3 regions of the Xanthobacter sp. SG618 genome follow, and region 2 is predicted to be linked to each of the others. Evidence: riboswitches for the same ligand, from Rfam matches in the RefSeq annotation. Region 2 holds a riboswitch; each other region holds the start of a gene.
The links. A riboswitch is a leader RNA that binds a small molecule or an ion and turns the genes downstream of it on or off. The one in region 2 is predicted to bind cobalamin.

Region 1: it holds a riboswitch for cobalamin, as region 2 does, so the genes downstream of both, FHT36_RS24685 (DUF1636 family protein) here and FHT36_RS01350 (energy-coupling factor ABC transporter permease) in region 2, are expected to answer to the same signal.
Region 3: it holds a riboswitch for cobalamin, as region 2 does, so the genes downstream of both, FHT36_RS12995 (TonB-dependent siderophore receptor) here and FHT36_RS01350 (energy-coupling factor ABC transporter permease) in region 2, are expected to answer to the same signal.

The regions. Positions count from the first base shown of each region.
Region 1 covers NZ_JABBHL010000003.1:193,496-199,907, reverse strand. Annotated here, with positions in the region: gene FHT36_RS10290 (MFS transporter) at 1-1,110, shown strand, start outside; gene glyS (glycine--tRNA ligase subunit beta) at 1,218-3,419, shown strand; cobalamin riboswitch at 3,832-4,033, shown strand; gene FHT36_RS24685 (DUF1636 family protein) at 4,092-4,598, shown strand; gene cobW (cobalamin biosynthesis protein CobW) at 4,595-5,629, shown strand; gene cobN (cobaltochelatase subunit CobN) at 5,633-6,412, shown strand, end outside.
Region 2 covers NZ_JABBHL010000001.1:269,247-275,658, forward strand. Annotated here, with positions in the region: gene FHT36_RS01325 (TIGR02281 family clan AA aspartic protease) at 1-419, shown strand, start outside; gene FHT36_RS01330 (cation diffusion facilitator family transporter) at 490-1,401, shown strand; gene FHT36_RS01335 (aldo/keto reductase) at 1,398-2,234, opposite strand; gene FHT36_RS01340 (hypothetical protein) at 2,382-2,759, shown strand; gene FHT36_RS01345 (DUF983 domain-containing protein) at 2,837-3,406, shown strand; gene FHT36_RS01350 (energy-coupling factor ABC transporter permease) at 3,467-4,150, opposite strand; cobalamin riboswitch at 4,187-4,429, opposite strand; gene FHT36_RS01355 (copper chaperone PCu(A)C) at 4,521-5,012, opposite strand; gene FHT36_RS01360 (hypothetical protein) at 5,165-5,614, opposite strand; gene FHT36_RS24640 (hypothetical protein) at 5,630-5,764, opposite strand; gene FHT36_RS01365 (hypothetical protein) at 6,068-6,250, shown strand; gene FHT36_RS01370 (cupin domain-containing protein) at 6,297-6,412, shown strand, end outside.
Region 3 covers NZ_JABBHL010000004.1:204,556-210,967, reverse strand. Annotated here, with positions in the region: gene FHT36_RS13005 (branched-chain amino acid ABC transporter permease) at 1-148, opposite strand, end outside; gene FHT36_RS13000 (ABC transporter substrate-binding protein) at 457-1,677, opposite strand; cobalamin riboswitch at 2,006-2,205, shown strand; gene FHT36_RS12995 (TonB-dependent siderophore receptor) at 2,312-4,285, shown strand; gene FHT36_RS12990 (ABC transporter substrate-binding protein) at 4,342-5,220, shown strand; gene FHT36_RS12985 (iron ABC transporter permease) at 5,220-6,206, shown strand; gene FHT36_RS12980 (ABC transporter ATP-binding protein) at 6,203-6,412, shown strand, end outside.

The DNA.
Region 1 (6,412 bases), on a different contig from region 2:
ATGCTCTCGGTGTTCGGCGTGTTCGCCGCCTCCTTCCTCATGCGGCCGCTGGGCTCCGTCCTGTTCGGCCATATCGGCGACCGGCTGGGCCGGCGCGCGGCGCTGATGTCCTCCGCCGCGCTCATGAGCATCTCCACCTTCTGCGTCGGCCTTCTGCCCACGTATGAGACGGCCGGTGTGTTCTCCGCGGTGCTGCTGCTGATGCTGCGCCTCGCGCAGGGGCTGTCTGTGGGCGGGGAATACATGACCTCCGCCGTGTTCCTGGCGGAGAATGCGCAAGTGCGCTGGCGCGGGGCGGTCACCTCGCTCGCCGTCGTCGGCTGCAATGGCGGAATACTGCTGGGCTCGGTGGTGGGCGCGATGGTGTCCGGCCTCATGTCCACGGACGATCTCGCCGCCTGGGGCTGGCGCATTCCCTTCCTGCTGGGCTGCCTGCTCGGCGGCTTTGCCTTGGTGCTGCGCCGCGCGGTGGCGCGCGACGTGAAGCGGGTGCATCGCCCGAGCCTGCCCGTGGTGGAGGCGTTCCGCGAGAATGGCGGCGGCATCCTTCGGGCGACGCTCATCAACATCGTGCTGGGCATCGCCTTCTACCTCGCCTTCGTCTACCTCACGACCTGGCTGCAGCAGGCGGATCACTTCACCCCTCATGTGGCACTGGAGCTGAACGCCGTGAGCATGGCGGTGGTGATGGCGGCCTGCCTGGGCTTCGCCGCGCTCTCCGACCGTATCGGCAGGAAGCCGCTCATCGCCGGCGGCTTTCTCGCCCTCGCCGTGTTTTCCTGGCCGCTCTTCCTGCTGCTCCAGTCCGGCTCGGTCGGGCTGGCGCTGCTGGGGCAGCTGGGCTTTGCGGTGATTGTCTCCATCTATGGCGGCCCCATGGCGGTGACGCTGGCGGAGATGTTTCCCCGCCACACCCGCTGCACAGCAATGGGGTTGAGCTGGAATCTCGGCGTTGGCCTCGGCGGCGGCACGGCGCCCATGGTGGCGGTCTTGCTGGTGAGTCTCACCGGCAATACCATGGCGCCGGCCTTCTACCTGATCGTCGGCGGCGTGGTGGCCTTCCTCGCCGCTCTGGGCCTCAAGGAGACGCGCGGCCAGCCGCTCGACTGAGCCCGCCCCCTCGACGCGGCGGCCGAAAGGCACTAGCACAGGCCCCGAAATTCACCCGCTGCGCGCAAGCGCCAGCCTCCCCGCATGGGGAGGACGAGCCCGAACCGATGCCCGATCTTCTGCTCGAACTTTTCTCCGAGGAAATCCCCGCCCGCATGCAGGCCCAGGCGGCCGACGCGCTGAAGAAGCTCGTCACCGACGCTTTGGTGGAGCGCGGCCTGCTTTACGAGGGCGCTAAGGCCTTCGTGACGCCGCGCCGCCTCGCGCTTGCCGTGCATGGCCTGCCCGGCCGGCAGGCGGACCAGCGGGAGGAGAAGAAGGGGCCGCGCGTGGGCGCGCCCGAGCAGGCGGTGGCCGGCTTCCTGAAAGCTGCGGGCCTTGCCTCCCTCGATCAGGCGACCATCCAGTCCGACCCCAAGAAGGGCGATTTCTACGTGGCCGTGGTGGAAAAGCCCGGCCGCGCCACCACCGAGGTGGTGGCCGAGATCGTGCCGGACATCATCCGCAAGTTCCCCTGGCCGAAATCCATGCGCTGGGGTTCCGGCACGCTGCGCTGGGTGCGCCCGCTGCATTCCATCGTCGCCACCTTCGGCGCCGAGGGGGATGAGCCGGAGGTGGTGCATTTCTCCGTGGACGGCATCGAGGCCTCCAACGTCACCCGCGGCCACCGCTTCATGGCGCCAGAGCCCTTTACCGTGAAGCGGCTGGACGACTGGATGGCGAAGCTGGAGGCCGCCAAGGTGGTGGCCGATCGTGACCGCCGCAAGGAAATCATCCTCAACGACGCCAAGGACCTCGCGCTCGCCGCCGGCCTTGAGCTGGTGGAGGACGAAGGGCTGCTGGACGAGGTGTGCGGGCTGGTCGAATGGCCGGTGGTGCTCATGGGCTCGTTCGAGGCGCGCTTCCTCGACATCCCCGACGAGGTGATCCGCGCCACCATCCGCGCCAACCAGAAGTGCTTCGTGCTGAAGGACCCCAAGACCGGGCGCCTCGCCAACCGCTTCATCCTCATCTCGAACCTCGTCGCCTCGGACGGCGGCAAGGCCATCGTCGCCGGCAACGAGCGCGTCATCCGCGCCCGCCTGTCGGATGCCAAATTCTTCTGGGACACGGACCGGCTGAACGGCCTCGCCAGCCGCATGCCCAAGTTCCAGTCCATCACCTTCCACGAAAAGCTGGGCTCGCAGGCCGAGCGCATCGAGCGCATCGTCCGCCTCGCCAAGGAGCTGGCCCCCAAGGTGGGCGCGCCGGTGGCGCTGGCCGAGGAGGCCGCTTTGGTGGCGAAGGCGGACCTGCTCACCGAGGTGGTGGGCGAGTTCCCCGAGCTGCAGGGCCTCATGGGCCGCTACTACGCTCAGGGTGAGAACCTGCCGGCTGAGGTCGCGGCCGCCTGCGAGGAGCATTACAAGCCGCAGGGGCCCAACGACCGCGTGCCCACCGCGCCGGTTTCGGTGGCAGTGGCGCTGGCGGACAAGATCGACACCCTGGTGGGCTTCTGGGCGATTGATGAGAAGCCCACGGGATCGAAGGACCCTTATGCGCTGCGTCGCGCGGCGCTGGGGGTGATCAGGATCGTGCTGGAGAATGGGCTGCGGCTGAGGCTCTCAGCTTTGATGACTGTACTTTTCCGGCAGGGGATTACTTCTGAAGGCACACTCGGAGGTGACCCCCAGATTTTGACGATGTTTAGATCTCGCCTACTTCGGTCGACGCCGCAGGCAAGCGGGGTTGATCCTTTCGAAGCTTCTCAACGCGTTGCCGAAGCCGAGGCGTTGCTTCTTGCTTCCGACCTCCTCGCCTTCTTCGCCGACCGCCTGAAAGTCTACCTGCGCGACCGTGGCGCCCGTCACGACCTCGTCGATGCCGTCTTCGCCCTCGAAGGGCAGGACGACCTCCTCCTCGTGGTCCGCCGCGTGGAGGCGCTGGCCGCCTTCCTCGCCACCGAGGACGGAAAGAACCTCCTCGCCGGTTATCGCCGCGCGGTGAACATCCTGCGCATCGAGGAGAAGAAGGACGGTCGCGCCTTTGCCGGCCCCACCGTCGCCGCCTTGCTCAAGGAGCCGGCCGAGGAACACCTCGCCGCGGCCATCGACGACGTGAAGGCCCGCGTCTCCAAGGCCGTCGCGGCGGAGGATTTCGAGGCGGCCATGACCGCGCTCTCGGACCTGCGCCAGCCGGTGGATGCCTTCTTCGACGCCGTGACCGTGAACGACGTCGATCCCGCGCTGCGCGAGAACCGCCTGAAGCTGCTCGACGAAATCCGCGCCGCCACCCGCGGCATCGCCGATTTCGACCGCATCGAGGGGTAGGGCAGGGGGACTTTCCCCACTCTCGCCGTCTTGCCCGGGCTTGTCCCGGGCATCCACGTCGGGCCGAAAGTACTATCGTCTGAAAGGTGTTCCCAGCCCCACGACGTGGATGGCCGGGTCAAGCCCGGCCATGACGGGCGCGAACAGCGGGTCGAATTGTCGGGCCACGACCGGCCACACATGCCGCTCTCGCGTCCCGGCCGACTGCAACGCAGCGCAGCGGAGTGGAAGGAGAGCCGGGGCCCAGCGCAAGGATTCCCGCGTAGCGGCCAAATCCCGGGAGCGCTCGATATCGAAGCGCCTTCTGCGGTTTCTTGCGCTGGGCCCGGCTCGGCGCCCACCTTCGGTGTCGCTGGTTCGGGGTACGAGAGCGGTTCCACGCCCCTCATTTGACAATCCCGCCCGCCCTGCCTTTAGTGGCGGCGTCGAAGGTCCCGTGTTCCCACACGGGCGTAAAAGGGAATGCGGTGCGGAAGGGAAGACCTTCCAATGCCGCGGCTGCCCCCGCAACTGTCGGCGGTGAGCCCCTGCCAGACGCCACTGGATCCATCCGGGAAGGCGGCAGGGGCGGTGAACCGCGAGCCAGGAGACCTGCCTTCGACGAGGTCCGCGCCGGGCGGGGTGCTCCGGTTCTGCGTCCCTTCGAGCCCGCATGCGCGGGCGCTCGCACCCGTGGACCGTTCCGTGGAGCGAGGCGCGATTCCCGACAGCACGGGGCCTGAGCCGGCCGGCGACAGCGCGGAAACCGGCTGTGCGCCCGCGACGGCGCGCGCTCCCGCCCCGGCCGTCACCCTCCTCATCTGCACCACCTGCCGCGCCCCCGGCGTCGAGGCTCCGCAGGAAACTCAGCAGTTGGCCGAGCGCGACGGTGCGCGCCTCCTCGCCTCGGCATGCGCCACGACCGTCCCCGAAGGCGTGGCCGTGGAAGGCGTCGCGGTCGTAGGGGTCTCTTGCCTCGCCAACTGCAAGCGCGCGCTTTCCGCCGCCATGGTCCGCCGCGACGGCTGGACCTATGTGTTCGGCGACCTCGCCCCGGACAGCGCCGCCGATCTCCTCACCGGCGCGGCCCTGCTCGCCGGCTCCGAAGACGGCCTGATGCCCTGGCGCGGCCGGCCGGATGTTCTCAAGCGCGGCATGGTCGCGCGCATTCCCCCGCTTTCCGCTAAGGAGACCCGATGACCTCGCTCGCCCGCGTGCCCTGTACCATCGTCACCGGCTTCCTCGGCGCCGGAAAGACGACGCTGATCCGCCACGTGCTGGAGAATGCCGGCGGCAAGCGCCTCGCGGTCATCGTCAATGAGTTCGGCGACGTGGGCATCGACGGCGAGATTCTGAAAGGCTGCGGCATCGAGAGCTGCGACGAAGGCTCCATCGTGGAACTGGCCAATGGCTGCCTGTGCTGCACCGTGGCGGATGATTTCGTGCCGGCGCTGGACCAGATCCTCGCCCGCGCCCCGAAGGTGGACCACATTCTCATCGAGACCTCCGGCCTCGCGCTGCCCAAGCCCCTGGTGCAGGCCTTCCAGTGGCCGGCCATCAAGGGCCGGGTGACGGTGGATGGTGTGATCGCCGTGGTGGATGGCCCGGCGCTGGCGGAAGGCCGTGTCGCTCCCGATCTCGCCGCGCTGGACGCGCAACGGGCCGGGGACGAGAGCCTCGACCATGATGATCCCGTGGAAGAGGTGTTCGAGGACCAGATCGCCTGCGCCGATCTCGTCGTGCTCTCCAAATCCGACCTCTTGGACGCGGCCGGCTTCGCCGCCGCCGAGAAGGCCGTGGCCGGCGCCCTGCCGCGCGCGGTGAAGCTGGTGCGGGCTTCCGGCGGCAAGGTGGATCTGGCGGTCCTGCTCGGCCTCGGCGTCGGCGCGGAGGATGTGATCGACGCCCGCCGCACCCACCATGACGACGAGGAAGACCACGACCACGACGAGTTCGAGAGCATCGTCCTCGCTTTGCCGGAGATCGCCGATCCCGCCGCTTTGGCGGCCCGCGTGGTGAAGGCGGCGGAGACGCCGGACGTGCTGCGCGTGAAGGGCTTCGCCGCCGTGGAAGGCAAGCCGCTGCGCCTGCTGGTTCAGGGCGTCGGCCCGCGCGTGTCGCACCATTTCGATCGCGCCTGGACTGCGGGCGAGGCACGGCGCGGGGCGCTGGTGGTCATCGGCCTCAAGGGCTTCGACCGCGCGGCCGTGGAACAGGCCATCCTCGGCTAGCCCATGCACATCCTCGCCACCACATCGACGAGCCTGGAGGAGTTGGCCGAGCCGGTCGACCTCGCCCAGCCGCCCGGCGACATGGTGGCGCTCTCCTTCACCGATAGCGATCTCATCGGCCTGTCTGCCGCCTGGCGGGCGCGCGGCGATGCGGCCCCCAGCCTCCGCCTAGCGAGGCTCAAGGACCTGCGCCACCCCATGTCCGTCGACCTGTGGGTGGAGAAGGTCGCGGCCAAGGCGAAGGTGGTGCTGGTGCGCCAACTCGGCGGGCTGGACTGGTGGCGCTACGGCGCCGAGCAACTGGCCGCCATGGCCCGCGCCCGTGGCATCGCCCTCGCGCTGCTGCCGGGCGAGGACCAGGACGACCCGCGCCTCGCCGCCCTCTCCACGCTCCCGCAGGACACGCTTGCCCTTTGGCTCGGCTATTTCCGTGCCGGCGGGCCGGACAATATGGCGGCCCTGCTTTCCGCCATGGGCAAGGCGGCGGGCTTTCCCGCACCCTATGCCATCCCCGCGCCGCACCCGGTGCCGGCCACCGCCTTCCACCGCCCCGGCGCCGGCCTCGCGACGCTGGAGGAGGTGCGGGCGGCGGGACGGCCGAACGCGCTCATTCTCTTCTACCGTTCCCAATGGCTCGCCGCCGACACCGCCGCCGTGGATGCGCTGGCGGCAGCGCTGGAGGCGCGAGGCATCGCGGCCCAGTGCCTGTTCGTCTCCAGCCTGAAGGCGCCGGACGCCCGCGCCGCCGTGCGTGCGGCGACGGCGGCGCTTAATCCCGCAATC
Region 2 (6,412 bases):
AGGTGGCGCCCGGCTATGCGGTGAACCTCGCGCAGACGGGCACCAGCATGGTGGAGGTCACGCGCGGGTCCGGCGGCGATTTCGCGGTGCGCGCCGGGATCAACGGCTCGGGCGTGAGCATGCTGGTGGACACCGGCGCCTCGTCCGTGGTGCTGACCCACGAGGCGGCGAAGGCGGTGGGCCTGCCGGTGGATTTCCTGAAATACGATGTGCCCGTGGACACCGCCGCCGGCCGCACCCGGGCGGCAGCCGTGGTGCTGGACACCATAACCATCGGCAGCATCGTCGAACGGCACGTGCCCGCCCTCGTCTCGCCCGCCGGCGCGCTGCGCACCAGCCTGCTCGGCATGAGCTTCCTGTCGCGGCTCGACGCCTTCGAATTCCGCGGCGACAAGCTCGTCATGCGCGGCGGGAAATGATTGTATTTCCGCCCCCTGCCCGTCCCGGTTAGGGTCGCTGGCAATCCTCAGGCCTGAGCAGCGAAGCGCGATGCGCGTCCCCACATTGACCGATCTCCAGAAGGAACGGGCGATCCTGTTCGCGATCCTTCTCGATTTCAGCGTCTTCGTGCCCTACCTCGTCACGGTGTGGCGCATCGGCTCGCTCGCCATGCTGGCGGAGCTGCTGCGCGGCGGCCTGCTGCTGCTGGTGGAAGGCCTCGCCCTGCTGACGCTGCGCGCCGCCCATCGTGGCCGCATGCATTTCTACGATTTCGGCATCGGCAAGCTCGAGCGCATGTTTGCGGCCGCCATCGGCGTGCTGCTGCTGCTCGCGGCGGTGTTCATCCTCATCAAGGTGATGGATTCGTCGGAATCCGAGCCCCTGCCGCCGTTCTGGGTGGCGGCGGCCCTTGGGCTCGTCATCTACAACCTGTTCACGAATCTGGCGCCGCTGGTTCCGCTGTGGCGGGCGACGCGCGCGGGCACCTCCATCATCGTGCTCAGCCAGTTCCGCGCCCGCATCGCCAAGGCGGTGGCCTCGGTGACGGTGGTGGTGTGCGTCGCCCTCGACGTGCTGTTTCCGCACACCGAGGTGGGGCTGGCCGCCGACGATATCGGCGGACTTATCGGCGCCGCCTTCATGCTGGTGATCGGCGGCGCCATGATCTCGGAAGCCCTGCCGGACCTGCTGGATCGCGCCCTGGCGGAGCCGCTGCAGATGAAGGTGAACGCTGCGCTCGCCGCCTATTTTGATCGCTACGAGCAGCTCATCAGCGTGCGGACCCGCAAGTCCGGCACCATCGCCCATGTGGAGATCACGGTGGGGTTCGCCCCCGGCCGCACCATTGCCGACGTCAGCTCGGTCACGGACGCCCTGCGCCAGACGCTGACCGCCGCCATCCCCGATGCCGACGTCGTGGTGATCGCCGCGCCCTATGATCCCGAAACGCGGTCCGCCTAGAGCATTTCCAGCCCGACCTTGCGGCGCGGCGGGGGGAAGGCCTTGTCGATGGCGGCGAGGTCTTCGGCGTCCAACACCAGATCGCGCGCGGCGGCGTTCATCTCCACATGCTCGATGCGGCTCGCCTTGGGGATGGCGATGACGTCGCCGCTGCGCATCACCCACGCGAGCGCCACCTGGAACGGGTCGACGCCGTGCTTCTTCGCCACGGCGCCCAGCGCCCCGCCGCGCGGCAGGCGGGCCTGCTCGATGGGGCTGTAGGCCATGACCGGGATGTGGGCAGAGCGCAGCTCCGGGAACAGGTCGAACTCCGGCCCGCGGCGGCTCGGGTTGTAGAGCACCTGGTTGGCCGCGCAGGCGGCGCCGCCCTTGGTCGCGAGCAGTTCCTCCATGTCGTCCGTGTCGAGGTTGCTCACGCCCCAGAGGCGGATCTTGCCCGCCTTCTGCAGCGCCTCGAATCCCGCGACGGTCTCCGAGAGGGGATGGTTGCCGCGCCAGTGAAGGAGATAGAGGTCGATCACGTCGGTCTTCATCCGCTTCAGGCTGCGCTCGCAGGCAGCCGCGACGCCGGCCCGGCTGGCATTGTGGGGATACACCTTGCTGACAAGGAACACCTCGTCCCGACGCCCGGTAATGGCCTCGCCCACCACCTCCTCGGCGCCGCCGTCGGCATACATCTCCGCCGTATCGATGAGGGTGAGGCCGAGGTCGATGCCGCGCTGCAAGGCCTTCGCCTCGGTGGCGCGGGTGGTGGAGCGCTCACCCATGTACCAGGTGCCCTGGCCGAGGGCGGGCACCGTCTCGCCATTGGGAAGGGTCACGGTCTTGGTCATGGGCGCTCCCTCGGGCTTCGTTCCGCTGGCTGGTTGCGGGCGACCATAACGCCTGCTTCGGGGAGGTCCAGAGCCGGCCTGCGGCAGGGGGACGCTGCGTAGATTCACGTGCTTGACCCCTTCTGCCGCGTTGCACACAAGCGGAGCATGGGCATCGGGTTGGGATACAAGGGCTTGCGGGCGGCCGCTGCTGCACTTTTCGTGCTGGCGCAGCTGACGCTGGGGTTTGCCCACCAGCCTGTCGCCCTGCCCTCCTCCGAAGCGCCGGTCGATCTTGCGGCCTATGCGCTGCCGGACGGCACGTTGCCGGACCTCTGCCTCAATGGCGGAGATCCGGGGACGGTTCTCAAGACCTATCCCTGCGACGCCTGCGTGCTGACCTCTGCGCCCGGCCTTGCCGTCGGGCCGCAACCCGCGCTGGCGGCGCCCGATGGCCGTCGCATCGCGCACCTCGCCGCGCGCAGCGAACGCCGGCCGGCGGAGGAAGCCCGCGGCGCCCAAGCCCGTGGCCCTCCTGTGACGTGACCCAAAGCTGAACCGGCGCGGGAGCCTCCCGACGCCTCCGGTCCCTGCCGCCCCTGCGGCCTTTCGGGTTTTCGTCCATGTCAGACACGCAATCTCACGCGCCTTCGGAGGCGCTCGCGCGCGCCCGCGCCGCCATGTCGGCGGAATTCGGCACCGCCACCCGCACCGCGTTCGATCCGGTGCGCCGCGCGCCGCGGCGGCTCTATCACACCAACGGCTTCAACCCGCCGCGCCCCATCGAGGATGCGGCGCGGCGCGGCTGGTCCGGACGTTGCCCGGCCTGCGGCGAGGGCGCCCTGTTCGGGCGCTGGATGCAGGTTTCGGAAGCCTGCGCCCATTGCGGCGAGGCGCTGGGCCATGCCCGCGTCACCAATGCCGTACCGGTCCTCGCAATCCCCCTCGCGCTGCTCGCCGGATCGTTGGTGGGCGGTGTCCTGGAGCTGCTCAGCGACCTCCCGCTGGCGCTTGAGCTTGCGGCCAGTGAGCTGGTGGCCGTGGCCGCCGCCTTCCATGTGCTTCCCCGCGCCAAGGGCCTCGCCATCGGCCTCGCCTGGGCGAACCATGTGGGCGGCTTCGATCCGCTCCTCCATCTGGTGCCGGACCCGGAGACCCCGGCCGCCCTGCCCCCGCCCGTCGAGGCCCCCTGAAACGCAGAACGCCGGCGGGAGCACCGCCGGCGTTCGCTTATTTGAGGGGTGGGCGCGCGATCAGGCCGCGTCGTAGAGCCGGCGCTCCAGCAGCGGGTTGCCGCCCTTGAACGCGCCATGCAGCGCCTTCGCGGCAGCGAGCACCGCGAGGTCCACCAGCGGCTCGACGATGATGACGAGCATGTAGGCGCCGCCGAAGGTCGCCACCGAGGCGATGTTCTCGGAGGCAAAGCCCTGGCCATAGACCGCCCAGAACGCCACCCAGCCGACGATGCCGGCCTGATAGGTGGTGGAGAGGGCGAGCGCCTGACCGTACTTCAGCTCCACATAGGGCGTGCCCGGCGCCACGATGCGGCGCGCGACGGCGGCGACGCCGAACAGCGGCACCAGCAGCGTGGTCACGTTCATCCCGTACTGGGGCAGGTCGAATGGTGCGAAGAACAGGCCCTGGATGAGCAGGCCGAAGGCGAGGCCGAGGGCGGCCGGGGCCGCGCCGAACATCAGGAACAGGGTCGAGCCGAGGATGAGGTGCACTTCCGAGACGCCCACCGGATAGTGCGGCAGCACCTCGAAGAAGCTGAACACGAGAGCGGTGGTGGCGAGGGTGCGGCCCGCCAGCGAGAGGACGCCGCGCTCGCGCGCCGCCTCATAGGCAAGCTTCAGGGCATAGCCGCCGGCGGCGGCCGCCGTGACATAGCTGAGGCCGATCTTGGCCCCGTCCACGAGTCCGGGTTCGATATGCATGCAGGTCTCCGTTGCCGTCTCACCCGACGGCCCGAGGGTTGTCATCATGCGACCGGCCGGTCTCCTGACTCGCGGGTCTACGCTCACCCCCGCCTTCCCGGCCGGCCCGAGGGGCTTTGGCCAGTGGCATGCTGGAAGATCGCTCGCCGCTCACAGTCGCGGGGGCGGTTGGGGCTTTGCGCCACCCCGGCGGATTTCCGCGCAGGTTCAGGCCCTACCCCATTCCCGTTTCACTCCGGATGCCGTGGCAACCGGAGCACCGTTCGCATGCGCAGCAGGCACCGAACACCTCCGTGCTGTCAAGCAATCCCGGAGGCGAAACGCGCCGGCCCCTTCCGGACCGGCGCATCCTGCGTGTGCGTTTCTGGCCTCAGTGGCCGGGATGGGCGCTGCCGGAGGCGCCGAGGCCCTCCACCGTGAACTTCACGGGCACACTGCCGGCCTTCTCGAAGGTCAGCGTGCCGTCCACGGAGGTGCCCTCCTTGAGCGGGGACTTCAGGTCCAGGAACATGATGTGGTAGCCGCCGGGCTTCAGCTCGACGCTTCCGCCCGCCGGGATGGTGAGACCGTCCGGGATGGGCCGCATCACCATGACGCCGTCCTTCATGGACATCTCGTGGATCTCGACCCGGCCGGCGAACGGCACAGTGGCGGAGATCAGGCGATCGGGCGCGGCGCCGGTGTTCTTCACCACCAGATAGCCAGCGGCGACGCTGGCGCCGCCCGGCGTGGCCCGCGACCAGGGATGGTCGATCTGCAGCGTCCCGGCCTTGTAGTCGTGCGCCATGGCGGCGCCGGTCAAAGCGACGGTTGCGACGGCTGCGGCCATCACCGCACGGCGGGTGAGATGGAAAATGGACATGGGTGCTCCTTGGTTGCGCCAATGGGGCTCCTGCCCCCTGGCGGAATGAACCTGCTTGGTTGGATTGGATGACATGCTCGCCACCCGAGCCGGACACGCGATGGCGCGGCCGCGCGGGCGGGGCGGATTCGGCCTTCAAAAGGCGTCAGGGGTCAGGCGCGGAGGGGAGGCCCCTGTGAGGATCGCGGCTCGCGGCGCACGCGGCCGGTTCCCTCTGCGGCGGCAACGGCCGCCCGCTCGGAAATCGCGGGCGTTGCGACGGGACGCCCGGCATCGGCGGCAACAGGGAGGATCGGCGCCAGAGAATGGAAGGCGCAGAGGGCGCAGCAGACGGAGTGATCCGGTTGCGGCGACATTGGCCTGTCGTCCGGAGTGCCGGTATTGCCGGCGCACAGGACACGCCCATCGGCCGCATTGGCCATGGCCACGCCGCCGGAGCGCTCGAATGCCATGCCCGCGACGAACAATTGCAGCACGAAGGCATAGGCAAGCCAGACGCAAAACGCGCCGCGCCCCCATCCTGCCTCACGCCACCTCGTCACCCGCTGCTCCCGGACCTCGATCACCGGCCGGCATGTTAACCGCCCGGCGGAGAAAGTCATCCGGCGCCGCCGCCCTCAGAAGTGGACGGCGAAGCGCGCCATGCCGCGCTGGGACAGGAAATCCTGACCGACGTTAAGGCCGTACTCCACCTTGATCTCCAGATTGTCGCGGGTGACCGCCTGCAACCCGAGGTCAAGATTGCCCAGCACGTCCGGCAGCGGCGTGGCAAGTTGTCGGCCGGAGCGATGGCGGCGCCAGTGATCCCCTGTTCATTAAGCTGACCACCGTTTCGATGTGGGAGAGCCGATAGACAGCTTGGCGCATCACCAGTTCTGTCGATGCGCCTCCAAGGCGGTGGAGATAACTCCTCGGCACTCGGGTCCGCAAAGGGGTCCTTGGTGCGGGCTGCGGTCTCAAGGCCCGGGATGTCTCTCTGCGAGTGATCCCATGCGAAACATCTTCCGACTGCTTTCAGGCCTGTGGCTTGGCACGCTGGCAGCGTTGCCGGTTTCGTGGACCTCCTGGACCGCATCGCCAATGCCGAGGCGCTGCGTGCGCAGGACCTGAAGACGGTGACGGCCGCGTTGAAGCCTCTCGTCGCGTCCCTCACGCCGGAGCAGCAGCGGCGCATTCCCGCCTTCCTCGGCCTGCCCCAGCCCACCGCCGAGATCTGGCGGTTCGAGGAAGAAAACTGACGCCAATTCAATATATCTCACCAACTCGGGTCTCAAGGAGGCTCCCATGTCCATATCCTTCCTGCATTCCAAGGGAACCGAAGCGCCCATCAAGATCCCGGCCATCGGGCTCGACCTGTTCGTGCGCATGCCGCCGGCGGCGAGTTCCGGCGAATTCTGCTT
Region 3 (6,412 bases), on a different contig from region 2:
CCACCAGAGCCCCCAGCATCAGGGCTTCGCCCTGGCCGAAGTTCAGGGTTTTCGAGGTAGCGAAGGTGAGCTGGTAGCTGAAGGCGATAACGCCGTAGATCATGCCCACGGCGATGCCGCTCACGATGAGCTGCGACAGGACGTTCATGACGGTCTCCGGAAGGGGGCGCGGCCCCCGCGTCGGGGCAGGGTTCCGGGCGAACCGGCCGCCGCGCTCGATGGCGCGGCGGTCCGAATGGTGTGGGGCGATGAGGTGGATGGATGCTCAAACGGGGCCGGGAGCCGCGCCTCAATCATCCGTCATGCCCCGGCTTGTCCGGGGCATCCACGTCGCCGCCGGACCGGCTCCATCCGGTCAAGCAGAGCGCCCGGCCGGCCCGTGGATCCCCCGGACGAGCCGGGGGACGACGGCGGACGCATGTCGGGGCGGTTGCCCCGGACGCGGCCCGGTCAGCCTCAGTTCTTGGGCTTCACACGCACCGCCTTGTCGCCGGCGATGTCTTCCGGATGGGCGGCGACGACGCGGCCGTCCTTGACGAGGCCGAACACCGGGATGTTGGCGGTGATGGCCTCGTGGTCGGTGGCGGAGAAGGGCTTGTCGTAGACGGTGACGACGCCCTCGACCTTGGTGTTGAGGTTTTCCAGCGCGTCGCGGACCTTGCGGCCGTCGGTGGAGCCCGCCTGCTTGATGGCGGCGGCGAGCAGCAGCACCGAGTCATAGCCCTGCGCGGCCGAAACCGGAGAGGGCATGCGATCGATCTTGTACGCGGCCTGATAGGCCTCGATGAACGCCTTGCGCTTGGGGGTGTCGGGCAGCTGGATGAAGGTCTGCGGCATCATCGCGCCGTTGCCGTTGGCACCGGCGGTGTCGATGAAGTTGGCCATGGAGAGCGTCCACGAGCCGATCATGGGCACCTTCCAGCCGAGCTTGGCCATGCCGTTGGCGATCTGCGCCAGCTCGGGGCCGATGGCGTAGGTGAGGATCACGTCGGCGCCGGCTTCCTTGGCGCGCAGCAGCTGCGCGGTCATGTCGGTGTCGCCGATGTTGAACTTCTCTTCGGCAACCGGCTTCACGCCCATGGTGGCGAGGGCCTTCACCAGATCGGCGCGGCCAAGCTGGCCGTAATTGGTGGAGTCGGCGAGGATGGCCGGCTTCTTGAAACCCTGCCGCTTCACCGCTTCGTCGGCGATCATGGCGCTCTGGATGGCGTCATTGGCCGAGGTGCGGAAGATGTAGTTGTTCTTGTTGTCCGGCGGCACGAACTGCTTGGAGATCAGGGTGCCGGTGGCCACGTTGTTGATCACCGGAATCTCGGCTTCCTGATAGAAGCGCTGGGAGGCGAGGGCGACGCCCGTGTTGATGTAGCCGAGGGTGGCGACGACGCCTTCCTTGTTGATGAGCTCCTGGGCGATCTGCACGCCCACCTCGTTCTTCGCCTCGTCATCGCGCTCGATGAGCTGCAGCGGACGGCCCAGCACGCCGCCGGCCTTGTTGACCTCGTCCACGGCGAGCTTCACGCCGTCGCGCATGCTGACGCCCATGGAGGACGAGCCGCCGGTGAAGGGGCCAGTCAGGCCGATTTTGATGGGGTCGGCGGCGTAAGCTGCGCCGGAAAAGGCAAGCCCGAAAACGGCAACGCCTGCGGCCAAAGCCGCAACCATGCTCCTCAGTCGCATCTTCTACTCCCTGTGTTCCCGATTATTCGGTTATTATACTTTTGTAGTACCCGCTCTCCCGCAGGGCGGGGCGGCTCTCAATCGTTTAAGCGAATTGAGACGGGTGCGCCACCATAACCTAGCGGAATGTCGGGTGCGGCCTTTGCTGCTGCCGTTTTTGCAGGCAGTCGCACGCCTCAAATACGCGCGCACGGCGATTCCGGACCACGCACTTTTGAAGCAATGAGCAAGATGTGATCGGTCGATCCCGCACCGCGTGCGGTCATTCCGCAGTTGCGCGCAGTCTTTCGCATTTGCGAACGTGCCGTTGACGCAGGGGGCGGGCGCCGCCTATGGTCTGCGGGACGGTTCCCGAAAGGGATCAAAAGGGAACGCGGTGCTTCGGCTTGGCCGGAAATGCCGTGGCTGCCCCCGCAGCTGTAAGCGGCGAGTCCTCTGCCATCAGCCACTGGGTCGCAAGGCCTGGGAAGGCGGCAGACGGGCGGTGACCCGCGAGCCAGGAGACCTGCCGTCAGCCGTGGTCACGCGCGAACACGTCGGGCGGGGTTCTCCCGATGCTGGTTTTGACTTCGGCCGCTCGCGGCCGGGCAAGCCTCGTTCGCGGTGACGGACCACCCGTGCCGTCGAGTTTCCCATGTCGTCCCTTGCCCCGTCCCGATCCCGCCGCGCGCTGCCGGCCGCGGCTTTGCTCGCCTTTGCCTGTGTGCCGCCCGCTTTCGCCCAGACCGCAGACGATCAGAATGCCGGCGACCTGCCCACCATCGTCGTCAGCGCCACCGGCATTCCCACGCCCGAGGACGAGGTGGCGAGCTCCGTCAGCATCGTCACGGAGCAGGACATCGCCCGCAACCAGCAGCGCACCCTGCCGGACGTGCTGCAATCGCTGCCCGGCCTCAACGTGGTGCAGACCGGCGGACCGGGCGGGACCACCTCGGTGTTCATCCGCGGCACCAATTCCAATCATGTGAAGGTGCTGATCGACGGCATCGACGCCGGCAATCCGGCCGCCACCAACGGCGCCTTCGACTTCGGCAAGCTGCTCGCCTCGGACCTGGAGCGGGTGGAGGTGCTGCGCGGCCCGCAGTCCGGCCTCTATGGCTCGGACGCCATCGGCGGCGTCATCTCCGTCACCACCAAGAAGGGCGAGGGGCCACCCAAGGTCACCGCCTATGCGGAGGGCGGCGCGCTCGGCACCTTCAACCAGTATGCGAGCCTGACCGGCGCCACCGAGAAGCTGGCCTATTCGTTCAACGTCACCCACTTCTCGTCCACCGATACGCCGGTGACGCCGCAGAACATCGTGCCGCCCGGCTGGCCCATCAATCCCAACGCCTACGACAACTGGACCTACTCCAGCCGGCTCGACTGGCAGGCCACCGAGACCTTCGCGGTGAATTTCGTCGCGCGCTACATCGACACCAGCCTCGCCTTCACGCCGGACACCTATCCCCCGCCCACCTATGCCGGCATCCCGGCGGCGCTGCGCTCCACCGCTTATGCCAGCATGTTCTTCACCAAGGGGGAGGGCGTGTGGACAGCGCTGGACGGAAGCCTCGTCACCACCTTCGGCGTGAGCGATATGTCCAGCTCCAACCCGACGGTGGGGCCGAACCCGGACGTGAACGGCACCTATGACGGCGACCGGCAGGTCTATTATGTCCGCTCCAACTATCTGGTGGCGCCGGGCCAGAACCTGCTGGTGGGCGCCGAGCGGCGGAACGAGTCCATGACCTCTTCCACCGCCTATGCCAGCGTGGACGCCTCCACCGGCGACACGGGCGTCTATGCCGAGTACCAGGGCAACCTCTGGAACCGGCTCTTCTTCGCCGCCAATGTGCGCTACGACGCCGACGACAGCTTCGGCGACCACACCACGTTCCGCCTCGCCCCGGCGCTGCTCTTCGACGAGACGGGCACCAAGCTGAAGGCGAGCTACGGCACCGGCTTCAAGGCGCCCACGCTCTACCAGCTCTACGCGCCCTATTACGGCAATCTGAACCTTGAGCCGGAGGAGAGCGAAGGCTGGGATGCCGGCTTCGAGCAGAAGGCGTTCGGCGAGCGGGTGCTGTTTGGGGTGACGTATTTCCACAACAACATCACCAACCTCATCAGCTACGATCCGGCGACGTACCAGAACGTCAACATCCCCAGCGCCGTGTCCCAGGGCGTGGAGGCGTTCGTGGCGGTGAAGGTGACGGACCGCATCGATGCGCGGGTGGACTATACCTACACCGACGTGGTGGGCTACGTGCCGCCCGGCCAGCCCTTCGGCGCCGCCTGCGCGCCCATCAATGCCACCTCCTGCTATCCCCTGCGGCGGCCCAACAACAAGGTGAGCCTGACGCTCGGCTGGCGGCCCACCGACGAGCTCGATCTGTCGGCGAGCCTCGTCTATGCGTCCTCGTGGTGGGACATCGTGCGTCTCACGTCGAATTACATCGACCAGCCCGGCTATACGGTGGTCAATCTGGCCGCGAACTACCGGCTGAATGCCGTCACCACCGTGTTCGGGCGCATCGACAATCTGTTCAACCAGACCTACGAGAACCCCAACGGCTTCCTCGCCCCCGGCTTCGGTGCCTATGGCGGGGTGAAGCTCACATGGTGAGGCCCGAGCGGTGAAGCGCCCATGGTGAGGCAGTGAGGGTCGCGGCGGCCGGGCTGATGCTCGCGGCCCTTCTCGCCTCCGCTCCGGCGGGGGCGCAGGAGACGCGTGTTCCGCCGCATGCCCGGCCCCGCATCGTCTCCCTCAATCTGTGCACGGACGAGCTGGCCCTGCGGCTGGCCGATCCGGGGCAGGTGCTCTCCGTCACCCATCTCGCGCTCGACCCGCTCGCCTCCAACGTGGCGGACCGCGCGCGCGACGTGCCGGTCAATCGCGGGCTGGCGGAAGAGGTGGTGCCGCTGAAGCCGGACCTCGTGCTCGCCGGCGCCTACACCACCCGCACCGCCACCGCCGTGCTGCGCCGCCTCGGCTTCGAGGTGCTGGAACTCGGCGATCCGCAGACCCTTGAGGAGGCCTATGCCCAGATCCGCATGGTGGCGGAGCGGCTCGGCGTGCCGGAGCGGGGCGCGGCCATGGTGCGGCAGATGGAGGAGGCCTTCGCCCGCCTGCCGCCGGTCGCGGGACCGCGCCCCACCGCCGTCGTGCTGCGCCCCAACGGCTTCACCACCGGCCGCGGCTCGCTGGCCGATGAGTTGATGGAGAAGGCCGGTCTTTCCAACCTCGCGGCGCGCCTGCCCACGGACAAGATGGGCCAGCTCGCGCTGGAGGAGATCGTGCGCGCCGCGCCCGACCTCGTGGTGGTGAATGCCGAGGCGGAGGCGCCGCCCTCCCTCGCCGACGCTTTGCTGCATCACCCCGCCCTGGCTCCCTTCAAGGACCGCACGCTGGCCCTGCCGCTCAGGCTGTGGACCTGCGCCGGGCCGGACCTTGCCGAGGCGGCGGCCCTGCTGGCGGCGGCAAGGGCCCGTCTGTCCGCCCCGGAAGCCGGGCGGCCTGTCGGGGGCGTCCATCACGCCGCCGCCGAGGGGGGGCGCTGATGCCCTCGCGCATCGTCCTCGGTCTCGGTCTTCTCGTGCTGGTGCTGTTCTGCGCCTCGGTGGCGGTGGGCTATGCGCCGCTCGACCTTGGTGCCGCCTTCGGCGATCTTCTCGCCGGCCGGCAGAGCCTCGCGGCGCTGGTGCTGTCCGAGCTGCGCCTGCCGCGCGCCATCCTCGGCGCGGCGGTGGGCTTCAGCCTCGGCCTCACCGGAGCGGCCTTGCAGGGGCTGATGCGCAATCCCCTCGCCGATCCCGGCGTGGTGGGCGTGTCCGGCGCGGCGGCGCTGGGGGCGGTCATCGCCTTCTATTTCGGCTTCTCCGCCTCCTTCGCGCTGGCGCTGCCCCTGGGCGGGCTGACGGGCGCGGCGGCGGCGACCGCCGTGCTGCTCGCGCTTGCGGCACGGGGGGCGGGAACGGTGATGCTGATCCTCGCCGGCGTCGCCCTCTCCAGCCTCGCCGGCGCGCTCACGGCGCTCGCGCTGAATCTGGCGCCCAGCCCCTATGCGGCGCTGGAGCTGGTGTTCTGGCTCATGGGCTCGCTGGCCGACCGCAGCCTGGTGCATGTGGCGCTGGCGCTGCCTTTCATGGCGGTGGGCTGGGTCTTGGTACTCGCCACCGGCCCGGCGCTCGATGCGCTCACATTGGGCGAGGATGCCGCCGAAAGCCTCGGCTTCCCGCTGCGCCGGGTGCGGCTGCTGGTCATCGGCGGCACGGCGGCGGCGGTGGGGGCGAGCGTGGCGGTGGCGGGGGCCATCGGATTCGTGGGGCTGGTGGTGCCGCATCTGGTGCGCCCGCTGGTGGGCCACCGGCCGGGCCGGCTTCTGGCGGCGAGCGGGCTGGCCGGCGCGGCGCTCACCCTCGGCGCGGACATCGTGGTGCGGCTCGTGCCCACCCGGCCGGAGCTTCAGCTCGGCGTGGTGACGGCGCTCATCGGTGCGCCCTTCTTTCTGTTCCTCCTCGCCCGGCTGAGGGGGGTGGACTCATGAATCTCGCCGCCCGTTCCGTCACCGTGACCCGGGGTGCCGCGACCCTCGTGCGCAACCTCAGCCTTGAGGTCGAAGGTGGCACCTTCCTCGGCCTGCTCGGCCCAAACGGCGCCGGCAAGACCAGCCTGATGCGCGTGCTCGCCGGCCTCGAAGCGCCCGCCTCCGGCCATGTGCTCTATGACGGCCGCGACGCCGCCGAGATCGGC